2 regions of the Mesobacillus stamsii genome follow, and region 2 is predicted to be linked to the other one. Evidence: predicted binding sites of a transcription regulator. Region 2 holds the regulator's gene; the other holds the start of a gene.
What was found. The regulator Rex, encoded in region 2, represses fermentation and respiration genes when NADH is low (regulators of the CRP and FNR family bind a similar motif). The targets are predictions, from matches to a motif close to TTGTGAAATATTTCACAA.

Region 1 (5,296 bases), on a different contig from region 2:
TGCAAATCATCTACAATATCGACTTCTGATTTTCCAAGTGTGATTTGGTTCGATATTTGAAAAATATTTCCTAACGCTTCACTGCCCTCTCCGTAAATACCTCTTACCACCAAACCTAGCTGATTAATCGCCGGTACAATCCGATTCATTTGCTGCGTTAAAACGAGCCCTGGCAGGTGCATCATTACCGATGCTCTCAGGCCAGTTCCTGCATTCGTTGGACAGCTCGTCAAATAGCCGAATTTTTCATCAAACGCATAATTCACATACCCTTCCAGCCAATCATCGATTTCATTGGCGGCCTTTAAAGCTTCCGTCAGCTGGAAGCCTGGGAACAAACATTGAATTCGGATGTGATCCTCTTCATTAATCATGATGCTGATTTTTTCATTTCCCGATAGGAGCACTGCACCATGAACAGAATTTTCCGCTAGATTTGGGCTGATTAAATGCTTCTCAACTAAAACCCTTTTCTTCAAAGGTGGAATCTCAGCCATTTTAATCAGTTCAAGCTGTCCAAAGCCAGCGGCAGAAGTTTGGCTGGCACGTTCCATGATCGTGCCAATAACCGCCTCTGCCTCTCCATTAGTAAACAAGGTAGGAAAATTAAATTCATCAAGGTTTCGTGCAAAGCGAATGCGAGAGCTTAGAATAATATCGGAATCAGGACCATCATCGCTCATCCAGGAGCTAACAGCCTGATTAATGAATTTCTCTAATGACAATGCTACTCCCCTCCCTCTTGACTTGCAGATAATTTCCGTTCGAGTTCCCTGATCTGATCCCTCGTTCCGGCAGCTTGCTCAAATTCTTCCTCTGAAATTTGGTGCTTTAAAATTTGCTTTAAATGATCAAGTGTCTTCCTTAAATGAAGGTCACCGCCGATCCTTTTCGGTATTTTTCCATTATGCGTTTCATTTCCGCTCTGCAGCCTTCTGACAATGGGTGTCAATTGCTCTCGAAAAGCATCGTAACAAGTTGCACAGCCAAACCGGCCGATCTTCACAAACTGCGGAAAAGTCATCGAACACTGTGGACACTGAGATACTTGATCCATCTTAAACGTTTCCTTCTTTTGTTCAAAAGCAGGCTCCATATTCAATAAACCAGCCAGCAAGCTATTGATCGAAAAAGCCGGACCATTGTTCATCATGAACAACTCCCCTTTTTCCTGGGCGCACTGTTCACACAAATGAAGCTCCGATTTTTCTCCATTTGAGTAATTCGTAAAGTGCAGTGTAGCCGGCCTTTGATTGCACTCTTGGCAAATCAACGCCATCACCTCTTTGTTTGCTTTTTTATAATTATTTATATTTTATTGCCATTAGCATTGCCTTCAACATTCTCGCTCTCAGCTCATCCCGCTGCGGCAGCTCTATATACAGGACGGACCGATCGAGCACGCTCAGCATGATCTTTGCCTCACGGCCGGTGACCACATCTTCCTCCACAAGACGGAAGATAACATGCTCAGCGCTACTTTGCGAAATTCGTGACTGAATCAAAGACAGTAAATCATCAATCAAATGTGCATGATCATAAGCCTGGACTTTGATGATCCGGATGTAGCCACCGCCACCCCGTTTGCTCTCAACAAGATAGCCTCTTTCAATCGTGAACCTTGTATTGATAACATAATTGATCTGGGACGGCACGCACTGAAATTTATCGGCGATTTCATTTCGCTTGATTTCCACGATATCCTTATCGCTCATTTCTAAAACCTGTTTTAGGTAATGTTCGATGATGTCCGATATATTCCTCACTAAACCTCCCCCATTCTGACTTTGACTATATTTGACCTTAATTATATAAAAAAATTGTTTTCAATGCAATGAATGCATCCTGAATTATTTTCGTTAAAATAATGTATGCCTAAACATGAGGATGTGTTGGTTATTATACCCATTTTATAACATGTGGAAACTCGTATCGGGACACATTTAACAACACACCACACATTAGATCGAAAATGTGCTAAATCTACAGCAAATGGAAAAAGCCGTGAATCCCTTTCATGAATGGCAAACTGATTATGTATTTCGTGAAAAATGACAATCCAACAGAAGCCAGGTTCCGCTATTGAAAGACTGATTCATAAAAGGGCTGGCAAACTGAAGGGCAGAAGCGGAGAGTGAAAGACGCTTTTTTACCGGCATTCAAGAAAGGCTGTGGAAAAATATCTATGTTCTCTCTGGAATCATTGGCATGTGTTGAATGGAAGTGATTAATTCAGTCCAGATCAATCGTTAAAAATTCCGAATCATATTTTGGCTTTCTTTAGGGGTACAGGTTGAATGTTCGGTTTTCCTTCCTGCTTTTGATAGGCGAACCAGTAGGCCATCGCCACAAAGATCGTACCACCCACCGCATTTCCAAGGAACACCGGCACAAAATTATCGAGGTAATCGAGCCAGGTGAAATGGCCGGCAAATATTGCTGCTGGGATGACAAACATATTTGCAACCACGTGCTGAAAGCCAATGGCCACAAAGGCCATCGTGGGGAACCAGATAGCGAAAATCTTGCCAGCCATATCCTCTGCACCGTAGGAAAGCCAAACGGCTGCTGCGACAAGCCAATTACAGCCGATACCTGACAGAAATGCTTCAAGAAAGGTTGCATCTAACTTATGTTCGACGATGTGAACGGTTTTTTCAAGGAAGATTCCGGTTTCCGTAAGACCGGTCAAATGGCCAAACACATAGGCGATAAAAATCGCCCCGAAAAAATTGCTTACAGTGATCAGAGTCCAGTTTTTCAAAACCTTGCCGGCACTGATTTCGTGGGCAAACTTAGCAAGGGGCACCGTCATCATATTTCCCGTCAGCAGCTCTCCGCCAGCGAGCAGTGTCAGAATAAGACCGATGGGAAACACGGATGCGCCAATTAAGGTGCTGAGCCCTTCCAAAGGCCCGATTAGTGGGGCAGTAATCCTGATATATAGCAGATACCCCAATGCGATAAACGCTCCTGCTTCGAAACCGAGAATGTATGTTTGCAACAGAGGATATTTAGTTTTCTTTACACCGTTTCCAATGGTGATTTCCATTATTTTTTCAGGTTTGAAATAGGCCATGAGGAACTCCTTTTTGTTTCAGTGATTGTGAAGTTAATCACATAAATTTATACCTCCATTTTACCTTATTTTCGCTCGAAAACAGTGTGAACATTTTTGAACGATTAATAAAGCGGTTTCATTCAGGAATCACGCTAATTTATGATCTTGCTGGGATAATTTTGTTTGTGGCCGGTAAAGTTTGAAAATGTTAAGGCGTTCTCTGCTGAAAAACATTATTCAAGTAATAGTCAGCTGCAGTCAAAAGAGCCTTATCATTCGATAAGACTCTTATAACTATAATGTGGAGTTAAACCAGAAGCAATCCGTCTAAATCGAGGATTTCAAGCACGTGCTGTTTTTCCTTTTTTATAAAACCTTGTTCCTCAAAGCGGGTTAATGTCCGGCTGATGCTCTCCGGGGTTGTGCCTAAGTAGGATGCTAGATCTTTGTAGCTGACGGGAAGCTTTATCTCATTGGAAGCAGGGGTGATGTGCATACACTCAGCAAGGTATAAGGCAATTCTGGTTTCCACTTTCTCCGTTGCGTACCGGATGGTTTGTTTTTCGGATTTTTCAAGACGACTTGCAAATTCCGCTAAAATTTTTAAGGAAATGGAAGGGTATTTCAGTAAAAGCTCCTGTAAAATAGAGCGCTTGATCACACAAACTTGGGTATCAATTACCGTTTGGGCAAATCCTTTATGGATGGAATCTTGAAATAGAGCAAGTTCACCAGTGAAATCTCCGGGTTGTAAAACGCGTATGAGCAGTTCTTTGCCTGATTCTGATAAGTGGAAAATTTTAATTTTTCCTTCACTTACAATATATAGGGAGTCCACCTCATCGTCGGCTGTATAAATGAATTCGCCTTTGTTAAAGCGAACTGATTTAACGGTCTGCATAATTTCATTCAATTGGTCATTTTCAAGATGATTAAAAATAGGTACGAGTGAAACACATGCCTGATCATTTCCTCCTGAATGTTGGCAGCAGAAAGTACTCTGATGTTTCTTTTCGGTCATTGACATTGCTCCCTTTTCAGTGGCGCCGCTTGGATAAAAGCTGCTCTTTTCGATAAGCCACGAAACTTAAATTTCATTAATCGGATTCCATTTAGGATGACGAGCAAGACGCTCGCTTCATGGACAAACATGCCTAATGCGAGATGGACAGAACCCTTTAATACACCTAAGAGCAAAACGAGTACAATTCTAATGGCGAAATAGGTGTTTTGTAGCACAGTTGCCTTTTCCTTTGATGACTCTTCCATTTCTTAGTTTTCCGCTATCATTTCTATATATCCGTCATCTATAATTGTTCCGCTGAAAACTTGGGAATCGGTCTGTTTGAACTTCGGAACAGGTTCTCCTGTTACCGTTGATTCATTAATGGAAGCCTGGCCTGAGATGATTTTTCCGTCAACAGGAATCTTTCCTCCAGATCGAATGATGACCGTATCTCCCTTGGCAACCTCCTCTGCGGGAATGGTCACGGTAGTGGCATTGCGGATGACAACTGCTTCCTGTGGTGCCAAATCCATTAAGTCCTTTAAGGAAGAACGGGTTTGGTTGTTTTTAATAAAACGTTTTTGATTTTTTTTATACAGGACGGGCAAGTTAATGTTTCTAATTGGATTACTGCTTTTGACATAGTCATAACCTCCTAATTTTCCTACTTAAGTAATTTAAGGGTGAAAGCCAAACATTCTTCTTGAAGGTCGAGATCTTTAGATTGATCGATTTTTAGCCCCTTTTGTAAAATAGAACAGCCTTGTTGGGTCAGAGTATCTTCTAATAGGTCAACCGCTCTGGCAAAATGCTGATACGATGAATCACCCGCTCCAAACACTGCACCGATGTTACTGGATAAATCCGTTGTCTTTAATTCATCATAGAAATCCAGCAGTTCATCAGGCAAATCACCATCTCCCCATGTATAGCTGCCGATAAGGATTCTCTCAAATGAAGAAAGTTCATCCGCATAAGTATCAATCGCATCTTTTATTTCAACATTTTCCCCAAAATTTGTTAATTGTTTAGCGAGTGTCCTTGCAATGAGTTCGGTATTTCCCGTCATACTGGTATACACGATTATCGTGTTCATCCATTCACTCCTTTTAGAACCTGATGATCCTTTTCCTACTAAACTAATGATAAATTATCCTGTCAGCAATTAACTTGATTACAGTCAAGTTTTACAAAGGAGATCAAATAAGAATTTTGCTGGGCGGCATTGA
Region 2 (5,296 bases):
TAGCAGACTTAAGGTCGCGGCCTAATTCTTCCGTGATCAATTCGCCGCCAGTTAATGCAGCGATATCTTCTAGCATTGCTTTGCGGCGGTCGCCGAAGCCAGGAGCTTTTACTGCAACTGCGTTGAATGTTCCGCGAAGCTTGTTGACTACCAATGTTGCAAGTGCTTCTCCTTCAACATCTTCCGCAATAAGCAATAATGGCTTACCTTGTTGGACAACCTGCTCAAGAACAGGAAGAATTTCCTGGATGCTGCCAATTTTCTTGTCAGTAATCAGGATATATGGGTTTTCAAGAACTGCTTCCATTTTGTCAGAATCAGTTACCATATAAGGTGATGCATATCCGCGGTCGAACTGCATACCTTCCACAACATCCAATTCTGTTGTGAAGCCTTTAGATTCCTCGATTGTGATTACGCCATCGTTGCCAACACGCTCCATTGCTTCAGCGATCAATTGGCCCACTTCTACGTCATCAGCAGAGATTGCGGCAACTTGAGCGATAGAAGCCTTCCCTTCGATTGGCTTAGAAATAGCCTTTAACTCTTCAACTGCTTTAATAACAGCTTTTTCCATCCCTTTACGGATACCCATTGGGTTCGCTCCGGCAGTTACGTTCTTAAGACCTTCGCGGATCATCGCCTGAGCAAGAACGGTTGCAGTAGTTGTACCGTCACCAGCAACATCATTTGTCTTGCTTGCTACTTCAGCTACCAGCTTAGCACCCATGTTTTCGAATGCATCTTCAAGTTCGATTTCTTTTGCGATTGTAACACCATCGTTCGTGATTAATGGTGAACCAAATTTCTTCTCAAGTACCACGTTACGTCCTTTTGGTCCAAGAGTTACTTTTACTGCATTTGCAAGAGAATCTACGCCGCGAAGCATCGCGCGGCGAGCTTCTTCACTGAATTTAATTTCTTTTGCCATGGTAGAAAAACCTCCTTAGGATTTTTATTTGTTATATGAATCTCTACACTTTTGTTTGTGTCTAGCTTTAGCGCCTAGTCCCTCGAGACGTTGGCGCTTCCGCTATTCTATTCTACTACTGCTAAAATGTCGTTTTCACGTAGGATCAGGTATTCAGTTCCCTGATACTTCACTTCTGTGCCTGCGTATTTTGAGAAGATGATGCGGTTTCCGACTTCAACTTCAAGAGCAACGCGCTCTCCGTTTTCAAGTACACGGCCAGTACCAACAGCTACGACTTTTCCTTCTTGAGGTTTTTCTTTCGCTGTGTCGGGTAAAACGATACCGCTTGCAGTTTTTTCTTCAGACTCAACAAGCTCGATAATAATACGATCTCCTAATGGCTTGATCAAGTGAAACAACCTCCTCAAATTATATGTAGATTCTTGTTTATTAGCACTCACCTTTATAGAGTGCTAACACAATTTATATAATAATGAATCTCGATTTTTTTTGCAAGCAGGAAGGATAATTTTTTTATAAAATTTTCTAAACAGCTTCTAAACCGTCTTTCTTATTCTTATGTGGGATCGCTTATATGACCGCCTGTTCCCTGGAATTTTGCTAAAAATAGTTAGAAGACAACCTGATATTTGAACTTTCCCAACACTTACTAGTAAAATGGATAGATAGCATTTCTATAATAGCTGCACATCTTCAAATAAACCGATCCTACTAGAAGGAGTTTTCATTTTGAAAAAGGAATACTGGTTCGTCATTATTGCCTATATCGTCATGCAGATTTCCAGCTTGGTCGGTGTACCGTTTGTTGTCTTTATCGGAACTGCCATGGGAAAAAGTCTGGAGGAAATGCAAACCCTCGCGATTCCATACTGGCTAGTGATCAGCTTTTCACTGACACTCTTGATCATCCTTCTAATTTTAAGGAAGGAAAGAACGAAGGACACTGATTTTCGCGACGCTTCTTCACCGGCAAGCTCGGCTGCCTGGGCATTCGGCGGGGTATTTCTTGCCTTGTTTGCCCAGTCGATTGCAGGTACTATAGAAAGCATGCTGGGAATTGAAATGGGCTCAGAGAATACTCAGCAAATCATCAAACTGATTACACAATTCCCGGTTGTCATCCTTGTCAGCTCGATTATTGGTCCAATTCTAGAGGAAATCGTCTTCCGAAAGATTATTTTTGGGAGACTGCACCAGAAAATGAACTTTTTCTTTGCCGCCTTGATCAGTTCCGTTATTTTTGCGTTGGCCCATATGGAGCCTGAACATGTGATCCTATACTCAGCTATGGGATTCACTTTTGCCTTTCTATATGTGAAAACAAAACGGATCATTGTGCCGATCATTGCCCATGTTACAATGAATACAATGGTTGTTATGCTTCAATCGGTATTTCGAGAAGACATTGAGAGAATGATAAAAGAAGCAGAAAAAATTCAAAGCTTTATTGGGGGATTTTAAGTCATGAAGCAATCGCCTATATTTTCAGGCGTTGTCTATATCTTGTTAGGCAGCTTATTTACCTATTTCGCGATCCAGAATGTCAACGAAACAGGCTGGGGGTTTTTCAGCTATTTGCTCGTAGCCCTTGCAACATTCGACTTTGGGTCCGGCATCAGAATGGTCCTGTTCCATTTCAAACTGAAGAATAACCAGAATAAAAAATAGCTCCTTCATCTGAAGGAGCTATTTTTATTCTTCCACTTCCGTTATTTCCGCGTCGGTTGGATAATGCTTCAAGAAATAAATCAACGATTGCAATTCTACTGCGAGATCAATATGATGGATTCTGATGGAAGTCGGTACATTCAGCCTTGCCGGTGTAAAGTTAAGAATTCCCTTTACATTTGCCTGCACCAATCTGTCCGTAATCGACTGTGCCACGGTGGAGGGCACCGTCAGAATTGCAACCTGAATGCCTTCCTCTATAAGAACCTTGTCAAGATCATCCATGTGATAGACTGGTACATCGCCAATCTGTGTTCCCACCTTATTCGGATCAACGTCAAAGGCAATTTTAATTTTCGTATTATTGTTTTTGGAAAAATTATAGTTCAAAAAAGCGGTGCCCAAATTTCCGACACCGATTAGACCGACCTTTGTAAGTTCATCCTGGTCCAGCGTCTTTCGAAAAAAAGTCAGCAGATAGTTTACATTATAACCGTAACCCTTTTTGCCCAAAGCCCCAAAATAGGAAAAGTCCCTTCTGATCGTCGCTGAATCTACTTTGACAGCCTCACTCAGTTCCGCAGACGAAACCCTTTGCTTGCCTGAAGAATGCAAGTTCAATAAAAATCGGTAATAGAGAGGCAAACGTTTTGCCGTTGCTTGCGGAATCTTCATTCCATCGTTGGTCATTCTCAAATCCTCCACCCTGTTTGTATTTCTATTTTATCTTCTCATCTCGCTTAAAATCACCATTTTTCCCGCCGGTTTTTTCTAAAAGATATGTCTTGCCAATCACCATGCCTTTGTCTACGGCCTTGCACATATCATAAACAGTCAGCGCGCATGCAGATGCTGCTGTTAACGCTTCCATTTCTACACCTGTGTTTCCTTTCGTTTTAACTGCTGCAGCAATTGCGAGAGTATAGTCACTCCCATTTTGCTCCCAAGCAAATGAAATGTCTATGCCTGTTAAGGGAATCGGATGGCACATAGGAATAATCTCGGAAGTCTTCTTGGCTGCCATGATGCCAGCAACCTGAGCGACCGCTAGTACGTCGCCTTTTTTTATTTTATTTTCGGTAATTCTGCCATATATATCTTCATTAACGGTAATGCTTGAATGGGCAACTGCCGTACGGACGGTCTCTGGTTTTTCACTGACATCGACCATCTTCGCTCTTCCCTCATCATTAAAATGCGTAAATTCTGCCATGCTCAAGCTCCTTTCAACCAAATAATACACTATTTTCACAAACTTGTGTGTGAACTTTGTTTCTATCCTTACATGTTAAGGCTGAATGTCTCCCCTCACAAGCAAATATTGCCGAGCCCTTTAGTTTGGGTTACACTATCCATAAGGCATTAGAGGTGAAAAAAAAAATGATTTTATTACAAGTTAATCAGCTCTCAAAATATTTTGCGGCTGATCTTATTTTAGCGAATATTAAGTTTGAAATACAGACTAATGATCGAGTTGCCCTGGTCGGCAGGAATGGTGCTGGAAAATCAACCCTGCTGAAAATCATTGCTGGCTATGAATCACATGACGGTGGAGACATCATCCGCCCGAAAGGCACATCGATCGGCTATCTTGCCCAGAATACCGGACTGGAATCCGAGAAAAGCATCTGGGAAGAGATGCTCGCTGTTTTTGACGAATTGCGCAGCATGGAAAAAGAGCTGCGGCGGCTTGAGGAGACCATGTCTGATCCTGGAATCCTTTCCAATGAAGCAGAGTATGCTAGAATTTTGAAAGATTATGACCTTTGTCAAGTTCAGTTCAAGGAGCAAGGCGGTTATCAATACGAAGCAGATATTCGTTCGGTCCTTCACGGCCTGAACTTTCAGTCTTTTGATTATTCCACAAAAATCTCCACTTTAAGCGGTGGACAGAAAACAAGGCTTGCACTCGCTAAGCTGTTATTAACGCATCCTGACATCTTGATCCTTGATGAGCCGACAAACCATCTTGACATAGATACACTTTCTTGGCTTGAACAGTATCTTCAAGGCTATGATGGGGCCATTTTGATTGTTTCTCATGATCGTTATTTTCTCGATAAGGTAGTGAACCAGGTATACGAAATCTCCCGCCATCAGCTGACGAAATTCCCAGGAAATTACAGTTCGTATTTGCATCAGAAAGCCGCAAATTACGAACGCGACCTGAAGCTTTATGAAAAACAGCAGGATGAAATCTCCAAGCTTCAGGACTTTATCCAGCGGAACCTTGCCAGGGCCTCGACAACAAAACGCGCCCAAAGTCGCCGGAAGCAGTTAGAGAAGATAGACCGAGTGGACAGGCCGTTAGCTGACGAAAAATCCGCTTCCTTCAGCTTCCAGATCGAGCGCCAGAGCGGAAATGATGTCTTGAGAGTGGACGCCCTTTCAGTTGGCTATCACAACCAGCCCGTGTCAAAGGATATTACCTTCCATCTTTCTCGCGGTGATAGTACGGCACTGGTCGGACCTAATGGTGTTGGAAAGTCGACATTGCTGAAAACCATTGTTGAAAACCTGCCATCGATCGCTGGCAGCATCCAATATGGCTCCCATGTCTCGATCGGCTATTATGACCAGGAACAGGCAGAGTTGAGTTCGAATAAACGGGTTTTAAACGAGCTATGGGACGAGCACCCGCTGAAATCCGAAAAGGAAATCCGCACCGTATTGGGCAACTTCCTGTTTTCAGGC

Region 1: a site for Rex is predicted at 3,105-3,122, ahead of J2S25_RS19325 (formate/nitrite transporter family protein). Genes of this name have one in related genera too.

What each region holds. Positions count from the first base shown of each region.
Region 1 covers NZ_JAUSUN010000047.1:711-6,006, reverse strand. The annotation lists gene mcsB (protein-arginine kinase McsB) at 1-725, opposite strand, end outside; gene mcsA (protein-arginine kinase activator protein McsA) at 728-1,279, opposite strand; gene J2S25_RS19330 (CtsR family transcriptional regulator) at 1,305-1,766, opposite strand; gene J2S25_RS19325 (formate/nitrite transporter family protein) at 2,264-3,079, opposite strand; gene J2S25_RS19320 (Crp/Fnr family transcriptional regulator) at 3,369-4,082, opposite strand; gene J2S25_RS19315 (hypothetical protein) at 4,079-4,330, opposite strand; gene J2S25_RS19310 (P-type ATPase actuator domain-containing protein) at 4,334-4,600, opposite strand; gene J2S25_RS19305 (flavodoxin) at 4,732-5,163, opposite strand.
Region 2 covers NZ_JAUSUN010000025.1:3,977-9,272, reverse strand. The annotation lists gene groL (chaperonin GroEL) at 1-931, opposite strand, end outside; gene groES (co-chaperone GroES) at 1,039-1,323, opposite strand; gene J2S25_RS16010 (CPBP family intramembrane glutamic endopeptidase) at 1,664-2,395, shown strand; gene J2S25_RS16005 (YdiK family protein) at 2,399-2,602, shown strand; gene J2S25_RS16000 (redox-sensing transcriptional repressor Rex) at 2,627-3,292, opposite strand; gene moaC (cyclic pyranopterin monophosphate synthase MoaC) at 3,321-3,815, opposite strand; gene J2S25_RS15990 (ABC-F family ATP-binding cassette domain-containing protein) at 3,983-5,296, shown strand, end outside.